2 regions of the Pseudomonas fungipugnans genome follow, and region 2 is predicted to be linked to the other one. Evidence: riboswitches for the same ligand, from Rfam matches in the RefSeq annotation. Region 2 holds a riboswitch; the other holds the start of a gene.
What was found. Region 2 has a riboswitch for cobalamin ahead of cobO (cob(I)yrinic acid a,c-diamide adenosyltransferase). Riboswitches for the same ligand answer to the same signal wherever they lie in the genome.
Positions count from the first base shown of each region.

Region 1: another riboswitch for cobalamin. It lies ahead of cobW (cobalamin biosynthesis protein CobW); the one in region 2 lies ahead of cobO (cob(I)yrinic acid a,c-diamide adenosyltransferase).

Region 1 covers NZ_JARBWL010000001.1:882,675-891,101, reverse strand. The annotation lists gene POF45_RS03650 (fatty acid cis/trans isomerase) at 1-1,134, shown strand, start outside; gene POF45_RS03645 (acyltransferase family protein) at 1,233-2,267, shown strand; gene nfuA (Fe-S biogenesis protein NfuA) at 2,325-2,909, shown strand; gene cobM (precorrin-4 C(11)-methyltransferase) at 3,113-3,859, opposite strand; gene POF45_RS03630 (cobalamin biosynthesis protein) at 3,952-4,365, opposite strand; gene POF45_RS03625 (CbtA family protein) at 4,362-5,069, opposite strand; gene POF45_RS03620 (CbtB domain-containing protein) at 5,081-5,272, opposite strand; cobalamin riboswitch at 5,370-5,594, opposite strand; cobalamin riboswitch at 5,809-6,021, shown strand; gene cobW (cobalamin biosynthesis protein CobW) at 6,120-7,193, shown strand; gene cobN (cobaltochelatase subunit CobN) at 7,197-8,427, shown strand, end outside.
Region 2 covers NZ_JARBWL010000002.1:2,144,909-2,153,335, reverse strand. The annotation lists gene cbiB (adenosylcobinamide-phosphate synthase CbiB) at 1-447, opposite strand, end outside; gene bluB (5,6-dimethylbenzimidazole synthase) at 444-1,094, opposite strand; gene POF45_RS24945 (cobyrinic acid a,c-diamide synthase CobB) at 1,091-2,473, opposite strand; gene cobO (cob(I)yrinic acid a,c-diamide adenosyltransferase) at 2,470-3,081, opposite strand; cobalamin riboswitch at 3,163-3,398, opposite strand; gene POF45_RS24935 (hypothetical protein) at 3,563-4,147, shown strand; gene POF45_RS24930 (PQQ-dependent sugar dehydrogenase) at 4,219-5,532, shown strand; gene POF45_RS24925 (C40 family peptidase) at 5,605-6,141, opposite strand; gene POF45_RS24920 (C40 family peptidase) at 6,362-7,000, opposite strand; gene hda (DnaA regulatory inactivator Hda) at 7,226-7,930, opposite strand; gene POF45_RS24910 (AI-2E family transporter) at 8,160-8,427, opposite strand, start outside.

The sequences.
Region 1 (8,427 bases), on a different contig from region 2:
GTCACCGACCCGTTCTATCGCGGCAAGGCCACGCCTTTGCTGGCGATGCCTGGGCAGAACGATGACGTCGGCAGCGTGCTGACGGTCTGGCACGACTACCGTGACAAGCGCAACGAATACGAAGCCCTGCGCCGCGACGCCTATGCCGACGCCCCGGCACCGAGCTGGTCGTCGCTGTGGGCCGGCAATGACAACGCCTTGTTGAGCATTTTCCGCCACTTCGACAGCGCCTCGGTGACCAAGGGCCTGATCGGCGAAGTGCCGCAGACGATGTGGCTGTTCGATTACCCGCTGCTGGAGCGCACCTATTACCAGTTGGCGGTCAACTTCGACGTGTTCGGCAACGTCTCGCATCAGGCCCAGACGCGACTGTATTTCGACCTGATCCGCAACGGCGCCGAGCAGAATTTCCTGCGCTTGATGCCCGCCGATTCCCGGGACGACTACCTCGATGACTGGTATCAGAGCAGCGGAAAATTCAAGATGTGGCTGGATTACGAGGCCATCGACGACAGCAAGCCGACGGCGCTCAAACTCAATGAAAAGGACCCGAAAGGCGATTTCGCCAAGCAGTTGCTGGCCCGTTACGGCGACCTGAATGCCCGGCCCGATCCGATCAACCGCTGCGAAGGCGCCTATTGCTCACGGCCCAATATCGACCCGGCGTTGCAGAATGCCGAACAGGCCCTGAGCCGTCTCACCGCGCGCCCGGCGGCCGGTTTGAAGGTCATCGACCAATTGCCGGAAGCGACCCTGCTGCGCATCGAAACCAAGAGCGGCAAACGCGAGATCTACAGCCTGCTGCGCAACCGTGCCCACAGCAACGTGGCGTTCCTGCTCGGCGAGTCTCTGCGCTATCAGCCGGGGCTCGACACCCTGACCATTTATCCGGGTGTGCTGAGCAGCTACCCGAACTTCATCTTCAATATCCCCGCCGATCAGGTGCCGGCGTTTGTCGATGCCATGGAAAACGCCAGGAGCGCCAACCGCTTCGAGAAAATCGTTGAACGCTGGGGCATCCGCCGCAGCCATCCGCAATTCTGGTTTTACTTCCATGATCTGAGCACCTACCTCCATGAGACTGACCCGATGGAAGAGGGCGTGCTGGACATGAACCGGTACGAGAATCTTTGATCGACTTTTGATGCGGGCCTGTTGTCCCAATTACCAGAACCACCACACCCCACAGGGGGAGATGGTGATTTTGTGAATTGTGGTCGGGAGCGCGTTTGATGTTGATTTCAGTACAGGCCCTGCGTGCACTCGCAGCCTGGGCGGTGGTTTGTCACCATTTCATGCAGATTTTCTTCAACTTCCAGGCACGCGGGCCGGTGGGGCAGGCGTTCATCGACAAGGGCGCAGTGGGCGTCGATATTTTCTTCGTGATCAGCGGTCTGGTGATTTTCCTTTCCACCGAAGGCAAGGCGTTGGCGCCGGGCAAATTTCTGCTCTATCGGCTGATCCGCATCGTGCCAGCCTATTGGTTGTACACGCTGTTGATGGCGCTGATCGTGGTGTTCGCGCAGCCGGTATTGCCCGACCAGACGGTCGACTGGCCGCACGTGCTGCTCTCGTTGCTGTTCATTCCCTCGCAAAACCCCGGCGGATACGGGATCTACCCGACGCTCAATGTTGGCTGGACCCTCAACTACGAAATCCTGTTTTACCTGCTGTTTGCCTGGGCCTTGTTGTTCCGTTTGCAGGTGCGGCTGTTGATCGTTGCGGCGCTGTTGTTTGCCGTGTGCCAGGCCTGGACAGGTTATGGCTGGATCAGCGATTTCTACCGTTCGGACATCGTCTACGAATTCCTGCTGGGCATGGCCCTGGGCATGCTCTATCGACGTGGATGGATCAGGCCCGGATTCTGGCTGCCGTTGCTCGGTATTATCGGTGCGCTGCTGGCAATCTATCACTGGCCGCCAGCGCCTCGCCTGCTGGCCTGGGGCTTGCCGAGTGCGGTGTTGGTGGTGTCGTGCATGGCGCTTGAGCGTTATTTTCAGGGCGCCCAGGTGCTTAAACTGCTCGGCGATTGCTCCTACTCGGTGTACCTGATGCATGTGCTGGTGCTGTCTGCCGGTGGATTTGTCGCCAAGCGCTATGGAGTCAATCCCTATCTGATGTTCACCGTTTGCGCGATGATCATCGGCATCGCTTCGTGGCTGAGCTACGAATGGGTGGAAAAACGTAGCTATCGGTGGCTTAAAACCTGGATCGACGGCGAAACACCAAGTCAGCCAGTGCTGGCGCTTTCCCGACAAAAATACTAGGACTTTGTGCGGCGCGATGATTGGCGTAAACTGCGCCCAAGCCTGCGAGGAGTTTCCATGACCGCTATTACCATCACCGACGCCGCCCACGATTATCTGGCTGATCTGCTCTCCAAGCAGAACACCCCGGGCATTGGCATCCGCGTCTTCATCACCCAGCCTGGCACCCAGTACGCCGAAACCTGCATTGCCTACTGCAAGCCGGGCGAAGAAAAACCCGAAGACACCGCGCTGGGGCTCAAAAGCTTCACCGCGTATATCGACTCGTTCAGCGAAGCGTTCCTGGACGATGCGGTAGTCGACTACGCCACCGACCGCATGGGCGGCCAGCTGACCATCAAGGCGCCGAACGCCAAAGTACCGATGGTCAACGCCGACAGCCCGGTCAACGAGCGCATCAACTACTACCTGCAAACCGAGATCAACCCGGGGCTGGCGAGCCACGGCGGTCAGGTCAGCCTGATCGATGTGGTTGAAGACGGCATCGCCGTCCTCAAGTTCGGCGGCGGTTGCCAGGGCTGCGGCCAGGCCGACGTCACCTTGCGTGAAGGCATCGAGCGCACCTTGCTCGAACGCATTCCCGAGCTCAAGGGCGTTCGCGACGTGACCGACCACACGCAGAAAGAAAACGCCTACTACTAAGGTGTTCGCTGCGGACATAAAAAAAAACGGCGCCCCGTGAGCGCCGTTTTTTTATGGGTGAACAGTTACCTGTGGCGAGGGGGCTTGCCCCCGTTGGGCTGCGAAGCGGCCCCGGCATTTTTTCAGGTATACCTTACATGCAGGTTTTGCGACGGCTTCGCCGCCGGACGGGGGCGAGCCCCTCGCCACAGGGGGTGGTTGGCTCAAGGTCTGTAAAGATGTGCATGCCCCGCGCGGTAAAGCGACGACTCACTGAAGTGATCGCTGCCCAGCACCCTGCCCACCAGAATCAATGCCGTGCGCCGAAACCCCTTGGCCTCCACCTTCTCGGCAATGTCCTCAAGCGTCCCCACCACCCAATCCTGATCCGGCCAGGTCGCCCGGTGAATCACCGCGATCGGGCAGTCCGCGCCGTAGTGCGGCAGCAGTTCCACCAGGATCTTTTGCAGATGATTGACCCCCAGATGAATCGCCATGGTCGCACCGTGTTGCGCCAGGCTGGCCAGCTCCTCGCCGGCCGGCATTGCCGTCTTGTCGGCGTAACGGGTCAGGATCACGCTTTGTGAAATGTCCGGCAGCGTCAGTTCAGCCCCCAGCAACGCCGCGCAGGCTGCCGTGGCGGTAACGCCGGGGATGATTTCAAAGGCAATCCCCAGCTCGCGCAAATAACGAATCTGCTCACCAATCGCGCCATACAGGCTCGGATCGCCGGAATGCACGCGGGCCACGTCCTGGCCTTGGGCATCGGCGTTCTTGATCAATTCGATGATCTGTTCCAGGTGCAGCTCGGCGCTGTTGACCACCTGTTCGGCGCTATGTCCGTCCAGTACGGCAGCCGGCACCAGCGAGCCGGCATAGATGATCACTGGGCAGCTGCGAATGAGCCGCTGGCCTTTGACGGTGATCAGTTCCGGGTCGCCGGGGCCGGCGCCAATGAAGTAGACGGTCATCGTCAGTTCCTGAAAAAAGAGCTGTGAAAAAAGGGCAGGGCAAGGCTTCAGATGAAGATTGCTCATGATCGAAGCGGGGATTATCGGGGATTTTACGCGGCGCCGGCCAATGCGAGGGTGGCCTGAGCGTATTTTTGCCGTGAAATCAGCAACTTTGCCGGCGCCTGAGCCAGTTGTTCAGCCAGGGCCAGGGCGGCACTTTCGGCGACGCCGTAGCAGCCGGTGCGTTCGAAGGCGATTTGCGAGCGGTGACTGAGCTGTGGCTGATAGCCGGCCAGTTGTTCGCTGCTGAAATACATCAACGGCAGTGCCAACTGGGCGGCCAGTTCAACGAGGCCCGGTTCGTCGCGTTTCAGGTCGATGCTGGCCAGTGCCTTGATCGCCCGCAACTCGATTTGATGAGCCTGTAACGCCTGATCCAGCAGCGCCCGTAGCGTACTGACCGGGCAGCCGCGTTGGCAACCCAGGCCGACCACCAATGTCGGCGCGGCGCTGGTATCGGTCATGCGTGGTATTGACCTTCGCTTTTGCGGCGGAACAACCAGGCGCTGATCAGGCCCAGGGCCAGCCAGAACGCGACGTTGGTCAACTGCGAAGCAATTTTGAACTGGGCTTGCAGGGCTTCAGGCGCCAGCATCGAATGAACGTCCGGTTGCGGTGCGCCAATCACATGCGGCACGGCGAGAATTGCCACACCGAGGATTTTCATCAGCCAGTGGCGGCTGAACACGATCAGCGCGATGCCGACAGCCGTGGAAGCGGCGGTGCCGATCCACCAGATTTGCCGTTGCGTCAGATCGGCAGCAGCGGTGCCCGGCAGTTCAGGCGGCAGGCCGAGGGTCGGTGCCAGCACAAACGTCGCATAACCGGCCAGGCCCCAGAGCAGGCCTTGCGAGGTTTTGGTCGGTGCGCGCAGGGTGTAGAGGCCCGCGAGCATCAGCGCGAAACCGACTGCAACCACCAGGTTGCCGCCGGTGGTGGACAGCACGCGCTGCCAGCCATTTTCCGGCTCCCAGGCTTGCGCATCGTGGCTGTGGGCGGCCATGGCGCCGTCGGCGTGTTCATGGACGACAGCGGCGGCGGGTTCGGATTTTTCGAACGTCTCGGCCTGCAGAATCAACGGGGCGACCCAGAAACTTTGCAGCAGGGTCAGCAGCAGGGCGGCCAGCAGCCCGGTGAAACCTGCGGTTTGAGCAATACGCTTGATCATGTCGGCAGCTCTCAATGGCACGGGAACGCGGAGCTGTGACGGGTGTCGTGAGCGGCGTTGTGCACCGCGTCGATGTGCGAGAAACCGGCGAAATACACCAGGCACGCGCCCAGGATCGACGCGCCGATAGCGGCAGTCAGGCGCTGGCTCAAGGTCGTGGTGGTGCTGGCGGTGCTGTGGTTGGTGCTGCTGATGATCGACATGGCGCTTCCCTCTGGTCTGTCAGCGGGTGAACAGGGCGCATGAAAACCCCGCGCGCAGGCACGCAGAGCTTAAACAGCGCCCGCCCACCGCGGGTTTGTTCTCTAGGTGTTGCGGGCCGGTCTCCGGGCTCACGAGGGGCAGCGGTCTTCACCGTCACCTGCAACGCATCACCTTCCCATGCTGTGTGGCACAGTGGATCTGACGCGTCCTCGTTTACCGTTGCGGGGGCAGCACCGGACTGACATGGCTTTAGAGTAAAGCACATGATTCACCGGTTTCCCGTTTCACCCTGTGAAGGGCACCCGTAACAAGACGCGCAGCAGAGCATAGGCGGGGCAGGGGAGTCAATTGGCAAGGGTTCTCAATACTGTGGCGAGGGGGCTTGCCCCCGTTGGGCTGCGAAGCGGCCCCCGACATACCTGCCGACATACCTTGCACAAGATTCTAGCGACGGCTTCGCCGCCGAACGGGGGCAAGCCCCCTCGCCACAGGAGCGCAATCAGCTTGCGGACATTGACCCGCCCCCACACGATGCGTAGCCTTGCGCTTTCGAGGTTCTTCGGCGGTTGCCGAAGCTAAGAAGGGAACGCGGTCAATGCCGCGGCTGCCCCCGCAACTGTGAACGGTGATGTTCGCTGCCACGCCACTGCAAGCCCTGTCTGTCGGGCGAACGGGAAGGCGCAGCCAACGCCAGTCAACTGACTGGCACACCCTCAGCCAGGAGACCTGCCTCGACACAGATTCTCACTACAACCGGGCGGGGTGATCCGGTGGCGAACTCTTCCCGCGCGCTCAGCGTTGCCGGTTGTCGTCCCGTATGCCCGCCACCTTGCCAAAGGGCATCCGATGAAAACACTGGCCAAACTCCCCGTCACCATCGTCACCGGCTTCCTCGGCTCGGGCAAAACCACCTTGCTGCGGCACATGCTCGACAACGCCCAGGGTCGCCGCATCGCGGTGATCGTCAACGAGTTCGGCGAGCTGGGCATTGACGGCGAAATCCTCAAGCAGTGCTCCATCGGCTGCACCGAAGAAGAAGCCAACGGCCGCGTCTACGAACTGGCCAATGGCTGCCTGTGCTGCACCGTTCAGGAAGAATTCTTCCCGGTGATGCGTGAACTGGTGGCCCGTCGTGGCGACCTCGACCACATCCTCATCGAAACCTCGGGCCTGGCCCTGCCAAAACCGCTGGTGCAAGCCTTCCAGTGGCCGGAAATCCGCAGCGCCTGCACCGTTGACGCGGTGATCACCGTGGTCGACAGCCCGGCCGTGGCCGCCGGCACCTTCGCCGCGTTCCCGGATCAGGTCGATGCCCAGCGCAAACTCGATCCGAACCTGGATCACGAATCGCCCCTGCACGAACTGTTCGCCGACCAATTGGCCAGCGCCGACCTGGTGATCCTCAACAAGGCCGACCTGATCAGCCCGGAAGACCTGGCCCGCGTGCGCCTGGAAGTTGCCGAAGAACTGCCGCCAGCAGTCAAGATCATCGAAGCCAGCAGCGGTCGCCTGCCGCTGGACGTGCTGATCGGCCTCGGTGCCGGTTCCGAAGAACACATCGACAGCCGCCACAGCCATCACGACCATCACCACGGTGAAGGCGATGACGACCACGACGATCACGATCACGACGCCTTCGATTCGATCTCCATCGAACTGCCACAAGCCGACGAAAGCCTGTTGCTCGACGCCCTGACACAACTGGTGGTCAAGCACGGCATCCTGCGGGTCAAGGGTTTTGCCGCGATCCCGAACAAGCCGATGCGCTTGCTGATCCAGGGCGTGGGCACCCGTTTCGACAAACACTTCGACCGTCAGTGGGGCGCCGATGAAGCGCGTACCACGCGTCTGGTGTTGATCGGTCAGGAACTGGACGCCGCCCTGCTCGAAGCGCAATTGCGCGCCGCGATCAGCGTTTAACCCATGCACCTGCTCAGGACCCAGCCCGGCGGTTTCGTGTCGGATGACAACATCGCCGACCTTGGACAAACCCCTGCCGAGCTGGTGATCCTGTGCAGCGGCGACTCCAGCCTGGCGCTGCTCGCCGAAGCGGCGCAGCAGTTGCCCGACGATTATCCGAGCCTGCGCCTGGCCAACCCGATGCAGGTGCAGAATCACGCCTCGGTCGATCTGTACGTCGACGAAGTGCTGCGTCATGCCAAGGTCATTCTGATCTCGCTGCACGGCGGCATCGCCTATTGGCGCTACGGCGTCGAGCGGCTGGTGGAGTTGGCCGAACGCGGCGTGCAACTGATCCTGGTGCCCGGCGACGATCGTCCGGACCCGGAACTCAGCGACCTCAGCAGCGTGGCGGCTGAACACCGCGACCGTCTCTGGCAATTTCTGCGTCAGGGCGGCATGGGCAATGCCCTGGATTTTTTTCGCTGCCTGGCCAGTCAATGGCTGGACCGCGACTACCCGTGGCGCGAACCGCAAACCCTGCCGCGCACGGCGATCTACCATCCACAAAAAAGCCCCGCAGAACTGAACGATTGGCAAGCCGACTGGCTGGCCGGTCAACCGGTGGCGGCGGTGCTGTTCTACCGCTCGCATTTGCAGGCGGCCAACACTGGCTTCATCGATATTTTTTGCGAGCGGTTGCTGGCGGCGGGGTTGAATCCGTTGCCGATTGCTGTGGCAAGCCTCAAAGAGCCCGGCTGCCTGACGCGGGTCGAGGACTGGCTGGATGAGGTCGAGGCAGCGGTGATTCTCAACACCACCGGTTTCGCCCAGTCCAGCCCCGAAGCGCCGCACCTGCGCCCCTTTCGCCGCAACATCCCGGTGATTCAGGCGATCTGTGCCCAGGACAATGAACCCGGTTGGCGCGCCAGCGAGCAGGGCCTTGGCCCGCGGGATCTGGCGATGCACATTGCGCTGCCGGAACTGGACGGGCGGATTATCAGTCGGCCCATCAGTTTCAAGGATCTGGCCTGGCGCAGCGAGCGCAGTCAGTCCGACGTGGTCTGCTACCGCCCGCAACCCGAGCGCATGGATTTTGTCGCCGAACTGGCGCGGCGCTGGACCGATCTGGCGCGCGTGCCCAACGCTGAAAAACGCATCGCCCTGATCCTTGCCAATTACCCGACCCGCGATGGTCGTATCGGCAACGGTGTGGGCCTCGACACGCCAGCGGCGGCACTGAATATCCTGCGTG
Region 2 (8,427 bases):
AAACACCGCATCGCTACCGTTTTCCAGTACCGATTCGGTGGCGGCGCGGGCGACTTCGGTTTTGTCCAGTTCGCTGGTCTGGCGGCTCACCAGATAACCGACACGCTTGCGCGCCTGTTCCAGGTCATCACTGCGCAGAGCCTTGGCCACCGGTTCGACATGTTCACCGAGGCTGCGCATGCCGAGGGCGCAATACAACGCCAGAATTTCGACGATCCAGCCCACATAAGGCGCCCAGGACAATGCCGTGGCGAGCAAGGTCAGCGGCAACACCGCGATCACCCAGGCCGTGACGCCATGACTGCGCCAGCCGCGACCACCGGAGTTGAAACGCTGTTCGATGCGATCGGCAAACCGGCCGAACGCCACCAGCGGATGCCAGCGTTTGGGTTCACCCAGCAGCGCATCCAGCGCGACCGCGGCGACACTCAACAACGCCACACTCATTGACTCACTCCCCAATAATTTTCATACAGCAGATCACTCAGCGGACGCGCTTGCGCCCAGCCTTCGAGCACCAGCATCGGTGCCGGATAGAACTCTTTGACCGGTCCCAGACACAATACGGCCAGCGGTTTGGCGCCAGCCGGCAGACCGAGCAGATCGGCCAGGGCTTGCGGCTCGAACAGCGAGACCCAGCCCATGCCCAGCCCTTCGGCACGGGAGGCCAGCCACAGATTCTGAATCGCGCAGGAGAGCGAGGCCATGTCCATTTCCGGCAGCGTGCGACGACCGAAAATGTGCCGTTCGCGATCATCCGTCAGCGCGACAACCAGCACCTCGGCGCAGTCGTGGATGCCTTCGACTTTGAGTTTCATGAACTCGTCGGTGCGCTCGCCGAGGGCTTCGGCGGTACGCACGCGCTCTTCTTCCACCAGTTTCTGGATCTTGCTGCGCAAGGCCCGGTCGCTGATGCGGATGAAACGCCAGGGCTGCATCAGGCCGACGCTCGGCGCCTGATGGGCGGCTTCAAGCAAACGCCGCAGTAGTTCGGGCTCGACGGTGCCGCCGCTGAAGTGGCGCATGTCGCGGCGTTCGGCGATGGCGCGATAGACCGCTGCGCGTTCGGCTTCAGAAAAGGCGTTGTCGGTCATGGCCTCTTCGCGGGCAAGCCCGCTCCCACATTTGAACTGCATTCCCCTGTGGGAGCGAGCCTGCTCGCAAAAGCGGCCTCAGGATCAGGCGCAAACAGTGCAGCGATCGCCGAAGGATTCGACGGGAAATAAAAGTGCACATACGAAGCCGTCATCCGCCCCTCGCGATAAACCGCCTCTGCCCCGCGCCCACCGTTCGGGCTCAGGCCGCGAGCAATCGGCTCAAGTTCGGTGCTGGTCAGGGAGTGATGATAGGTGTGCCCGCGCAGCAGGCCTTCCGGCAACTCAACCGCCTGCAACGCCAAGGCAGCGAGGCGCTTTTGCATCACCGCATCGCCGCTCAGCAGTCCCACCAGTTCAGCACGCGTGCCCTCGACATCGGTCAACGAATCGAGCAGATACAGCATGCCGCCGCATTCGGCCAGCAACGGCTTGCCAGCCGCGTGGTGCTGACGAATCGCTTGCAGCATCGCGCTGTTCTGCGACAACGCGACATGGTGCAATTCCGGATAGCCGCCCGGCAGATAGAGGCTGTCAACTTCCGGCAACTGCGTATCGCGGATCGGCGAGAAAAACAGCAGTTCGGCGCCCATGGCACGCAGCAGGTCCAGACTCGCACCGTAGGTGAACGCGAACGCTTCGTCGCGGGCCACGGCGATGCGAACGCCAGCCAGCAACGGCTCGGCCTCGATCACATCCGGTGCGGCGAACTCCACCGCCGGGGGCAGCGCTACCTCGCAACTGCTGGCCAGCGCATTGGCCGCCGCATCAAGACGCACGTCGAGATCGTTCAGCTCGCTGGCTTGAACCAACCCCAGATGACGGCTCGGCAACTCGATTCCGGTTTCCCGGGACAAGGCGCCGTACCAGCGCAAGCCCTCGGTCAGGCTGCCTTCCAGCAACTGGGCGTGGCGCAAGGTGCCGACGCGGTTGGCCAGCACGCCGGCAAACGGCAGGTCCGGCTGATAACGCGCCAGGCCCAAGGCCAGTGCACCAAAGGTCTGGGCCATCGCGGTGCCGTCGATCACGCCGAGCACCGGGACGCCAAAGTGTCGCGCCAGGTCGGCGCTGGACGGCGTGCCGTCGAACAGGCCCATGACGCCTTCGATCAGAATCAGGTCCGCATCAAGGGCGGCTTCCCACAACAGTCGACGACTTTCCTGCTCGCCGACCATCCACATGTCCAGTTGATACACCGGCGCGCCGCTGGCGCGCTCGAGAATCATCGGGTCAAGAAAGTCCGGGCCGCATTTGAACACGCGCACCTTGCGCCCCTGATTGCGATGCAACCGGGCCAGTGCGGCGGTGACGGTGGTCTTGCCCTGACCGGAGGCCGGCGCGGCAATCAGTACCGCCGGGCAATGACGTGGTTGATTCACAGTTCGACGCCTTTCTGCGCCTTGATCCCGGCCTGGAACGCGTGCTTGATCATGCCCATCTCGGTGACGGTGTCGGCCAACTCGATCATTTCCGGCTTGGCGCCGCGACCGGTCACCACCACGTGCTGCATGGGCGGACGGGCCTGCAAGTCGCTGAGCACCTGATCCAGATCGAGATAGCCGTGCTTAAGGGCGATGTTCAGCTCATCCAGCACCACCAGGCCAATAGAAGGATCGCGCAGCAATTCGCGGGACACGACCCACGCGGCCTCGGCGGCGGCGATGTCGCGCTGGCGGTCCTGGGTTTCCCAAGTGAAGCCCTCGCCCATCACGTGAAAGCGCACCTGCTCGGGGAAGCGGCGAAAGAATAATTCTTCGCCGGTGCTGTTGCGGCCCTTGATGAACTGCACCACACCGCACTGCATGCCGTGGCCCATGGAACGGGCGAGCATGCCGAACGCCGAGCTGCTTTTGCCTTTGCCGTTGCCGGTCAGCACCAGCAGCAGGCCGCATTCGTTCGGCGAGTTGGCGATACGTTCGTCGATCACGGCTTTTTTGCGCAACATGCGCGCCAGATGGCGTTCGTCACGTTCGGGGGTATCGGTCATGGGGGAGCTCTCCGTTGAGGCTGGATAACGGCGGGCAGGCACAGGAATAGACGGCAAAAAGCCTGGCATCGCCCACCGTGATGCCGCTGGATGGATCAGGCCGGTCTCCGGACTCATGAGCGGCAGGTTCTGCCGGACTGCGCGCCTTCCCATGTCGAGGTTCGACACAGTGGCTCAAGACGCAGTTTTCGCTCATTTACCGTTGCGGGGGCAGCGTCGGGATCGTGCAGGCTCTTCGCGGGAAAAGCTCACTCACCGACTTCCCTGTTTCACTCTGTCGACCACAGTCACAGAGCACCTGAAACAAGCCGCGAAGGTTAGAGGGTTGGCGCTGGAGCGTCAATTAAAGCCGGGTAAAGCCGGGACACCGCCCGGCGAAAAACTGCCGTCGATCAATTTACCGGCGCCATTCTTGTGCCACACTCTTCACAGTGATATCAAATAGCCACAATCTGAGACCACAATAACAAGGGTGAGTAACATGCAAGGCATGATCATCAGCAACCCGAAGCTGGAATTCCTGCGCCCATTGCTGGAACGCTGGTTCGACTGTATCGACCGCTACAACGCCGTCCGGGGCGATCACGACACGCCCTACTGGAACGACGAAAAAGCCAACCTCGGGCTGCTCTCCGCCGCGGCCTGGATGGCGCAGATGGTCACGCTGCAACAGACGCCGACCCGCAAGCAGCACGAAGACGGCGAGCGCAATGCACGCGCCGACCTGTTGATTGCCAGCAGCGAAGAACGCGCATGGCTGCAAACCACCCAGCGCTGGCCACGGGTCAACAGCCTAAACCTGAGCCAGCCGTTGCAGGACATCACCAGCGACGCGAAACGCATCAGCTATGCCAGCGACCTGAAGCTCGGCTGCCTGTTCGTCGCCCCGCACAAGGCCCAGCACAGCGCCTCCCCGGAAGAACTGCAAGACATGGTCGACGACCTGCAACAAGAGCACTGCTGCGCCGTGGCCTGGTATTTCCCTTATGCCTACCGCAAGTTGCGCAACGAAGCCGGCAACTATCATCCGGGCATCGCCGTGCTGTTCAAGGAAGCCCGGGGCTGACGGGTTGAACCATCGATCGTCTACGCTTCTCTATGAATAGGACCACTGCATTCATAGGGAAGAAGATCAGTATGCTCAAGCCTCAGTTCATTTTCGTCATCGCTCTCGCCGGAGGGCTCGCCGCCTGTGGCGAATCCTCCAGCTTGCAAGTCTCCGACGGCACCGGGCCGTCACCCAAACTGCCCGAGCCGAACAAGACCCTGATCCCGACAGTGAACATCGCCCCGGCCATTGGCTGGCCTGTCGGCAGCAAACCGGTGGCGGCGAACGGTACTCAGGTGGTTGCGTTTGCCGAAGGCCTGGATCACCCGCGCTGGCTGTACGTGCTGCCTAACGGTGACGTGCTGGTGGCTGAAACCAACGCCCCGCCCAAGCCGGACGACAGCAGCGGCATTCGTGGCTGGGTGATGAAAAAAGTCATGGGCAAGGCTGGCGCCGGCGTTCCGAGCGCAAACCGCATTACCCTGCTGCGGGACAAGGACCACGACGGCGTAGCAGAAACCCGCACAGTGTTTCTGGAAAACCTCAACTCACCGTTCGGCATGACCCTGGTCGGCAACGACCTGTATGTCGCTGACACTGATCGTTTGCTGCGTTTTCACTACGAAACCGGCGATACGACGATCAAGTCACAACCAATCAAGGTCACCGACCTGCCTGGCGGCACGATCAATCACCACTGGACCAAGAACGTCATCGCCAGCAAGGACGGGAGCAAGCTGTACGTCACGGTCGGCTCCAACAGCAACGTTGGCGAAAACGGTCTGGACAAAGAAGAAGGCCGTGCGGCGATCTGGGAAGTGGACCGCGCCACCGGCAACCACCGGATCTTCGCTTCAGGGCTGCGCAATCCCAACGGCATGGGCTGGGAGCCGACCAGCGGTGCGCTGTGGACCTCGGTCAACGAGCGCGACGAGATTGGCAGCGACCTGGTGCCGGACTACATCACTTCGGTCAAGGACGGTGCTTTCTACGGCTGGCCGTTCAGCTACTACGGCCACCACGTCGATGTGCGCGTGAGCCCGCAAGACCCGGCCATGGTCGACAAGGCTATCGCTCCGGATTACGCGGTCGGCCCGCATACGGCGTCCATCGGCTTCAGCTTCGCCGAGGGCAGCAAACTGCCGGCACCCTTCACCGATGGGGCAATCGTCAGCCAGCACGGCTCGTGGAACCGCAAACCGCACAGTGGTTACAAGGTGATTTTTGTGCCATTTACGGCGGGCAAACCGAATGGGCAACCGGTTGATCTGCTCACGGGCTTTCTCGACAAGGATGAAAACGCCATGGGCCGGCCGGTGGGTGTAGTGGTCGACCAGCAGGGTGGCGTGCTGGTAGCGGATGACGTGGGGAACAAGATTTGGCGGATTTCGGCGGCTAAATAAACACCGTCCAACCAACGCATGACCAATGTGGGAGCGACGCACCGTCGCTCCCACATTTGATTTGAGGTGTGGCTAGGGGTTATGCGCCAGATGCTCTGGCTGCAACACGCGCTTGGCGCTCAGATAGGCTTTCTGCCAATACGCCTTGGACAGGCTGTCCAGCTTCACCGTGCCGCCGGTGGCCGGTGCATGCACGAAGCGACCTTCACCCACGTAGATCCCCGCATGGCTGACCTGGGAACCACCATTGGTGGCGAAGAAAATCAGGTCGCCGGTTTGCAGACCTTCCTTGCCGACATCAGGCGCACGCATGCCGATCATCTCGCGGGTTGAGCGCGGCAGGGTGATGCCCGCGACATCGCGATAGACGTAACCGATCAGGCCGCTGCAATCGAAGCCCGAATCCGGCGTATTGCCGCCCCAGCGATAAGGCGTGCCCACCAGACCCAAGGCGCGGAACAGCACGTCTTGCGCTTCAGGAGAGAAGTCTTGAGTGTTGTTGAAGACCATCGGAGCGCGAACCACCGGCGCAGGAGGCGGTGTGCGGCTGGCGCAGGCACTGAGCAGCGCTGCGAGGAGCATTAGGGTGAGGCGGGCCGACGTCGTCATAAGGAAACACCCTGATCTGGCTGCGGCGTTTTCTACCGGGGAGGCAGAAAACAAAACCGCCTACGCGGAGCGCAGGCGGTTTGCCATCAATAATAGATCAGGATTCTAGCGGCTACGCGGCAAACTTCAAGTAAGACTTTAAGTTCGCCTTACAAACTATCCGTCTACTCGCTCATCAAGGGCTGTTTTGTCACCACAGGCGTGATGACAAAGGCTCTGTTTACTTGCGAGCGGTGACCACAGTCGGCGCCATGGCGAGTGCTCGCTTGGCTTCGATGAAAGTCTTGCTCCAGTAGCTGTCGCCCAGGCTATCTACCCGTACGCCACCGCTTTTGCGGCTGCTGGAGTGGATGAATTGATCATCACCCAGGTAGATGCCGGCATGGCTGACGCGTCCACGACGACCGTTGGTCGCGAAGAACAGCAAATCGCCAGGTTTGAGTTTGTTGCGAGCGACCAGCGGAGCGTCCACATTGATCATTTCGCGTGTGGAGCGCGGCAGATTCATGCCGGCTTCTTCACGGAAAAGGTACCCGATGAAGCCGCTGCAATCGAAACCGGCTTCAGAGGTGCCGCCAAAACGGTAACGGGTACCGATCAGGGACATGCCGCGTTCAAGGATGCTGTCGGCCAGAACCGGAAGCTGGTACGACTTGCCGTCGGCGAAGCTTGCCAGTTCTTTTTCGGTGGCCGTCTCTTCTTGATAAAGAGCTTCCTGATAAATAACGGAAGATTGTGCAGTAGCAGAATTTTTAACCTGTTGGGATTGCGCTTGCTGAGACACTGGAGAGTGCGCAGCGCAACCAAACAACAGGGTGACGAGTGCGAGAGGCACGAGGGGTGCGAAGCGATTTAGCATGGGCACGACCGTGGCTGAAGTTGTAAAGAAGCCGAGACTATGCCCGCTATCGACCTCATTTGCAAATTCAATCGATCAAGATGTGACTTATCGGTTTCTCGTTAACATCTAAGCGCTTAAGCCCATTTTAAAAACTGACGCGGCCTGCAACCTTGCAGGAAAGCGGATTTTCTGGCGCCTGAAATATGCCGAACGCCGCTAGAACCCCCTATTTCCGGGGCCCGGCTACCAGCCCAGGGTTTCTTTCAAGAAGGGGATGGTCAGCTTGCGCTGAGCCTGGAGCGAGGCCTGATCGAGACGTTCCAGCAGCTCGAACAACGCGCTCATGCTACGGGTGCCGCGAGTCAAAATAAAATGGCCAACTTCGTCAGTCAGGTGCAGTCCGCGACGAGACGCACGCAATTGCAGGGCACGCAATTTGTCTTCGTCCGACAGTGGACGCATCTGGAAGATCAGCGCCAGGGTCAGGCGTGATTTGAGGTCCGCCAGCTTCACTGGCAGTTCGCGAGGCGAGGTCGAAGCTGCAATCAACAGACGCCGACCGCTGTCACGCAAACGGTTGAACAGGTGGAACAGCGCCTCTTCCCAATCCGCTCGCCCGGCGACTGCCTGCAAGTCATCGAGGCAGACCAGCTCATACTGCTCAAGGTTGTCGAGAATTTCGATACCGCGATCCAGCAGCTCCGCCAATGGCAGATACACAGCGGGCTCCCCCATCTGCTCGAAGCGCAGGCACGCGGCCTGCAACAGGTGCGTGCGCCCTACCCCGTCCTTGCCCCACAGATAGATCAGGCTCTCGGTCCAGCCGGCGTCGGCTTCGCATAGCCGCTCGACATAGCCGAGTGCAGCGGCATTGGCGCCTGGGTAGTAATTGATAAAGGTAGCGTCATCACGCAGACGCACACCTAGGGGCAGCTGAATCGGTTTCATGCTGACTGAACAGTTCCAAAGGAACCGTTAGTGGCCTCTGTGTAAAGTTTGCGAAGTTTATACCCGTGAGCCAGCCCGCACAATGCGCCAGACCACAAGCAAAATCAAAGGTTTGCGTTAACGCACTGGTTTCATGACAGTTTTTTTGGCAGCGCATGTGACAGCTGCACAGGGAACGCGGGCCAACCTGACAAAGGCCAGGCCGCCCGCTGCGGATAATCGAGGAGGCCTATAACTCCGGCTCGTCGACACCGCTATAGATATCCGAATCTTTGTACAAATCGTGCACGTGACGCACCAGCACCATGATCACCGCCGCCACCGGCAGCGCCAGCAGCACCCCCGTGAAGCCAAACAGCTCGCCCCCGGCCAGGATCGCGAAGATCACGGCCACCGGGTGCAGCCCGATGCGATCACCCACCAGCAACGGCGTCAGCACCATGCCTTCCAGCGCCTGCCCGACCATGAACACCGCGACAATACCGATCATCGGGTAC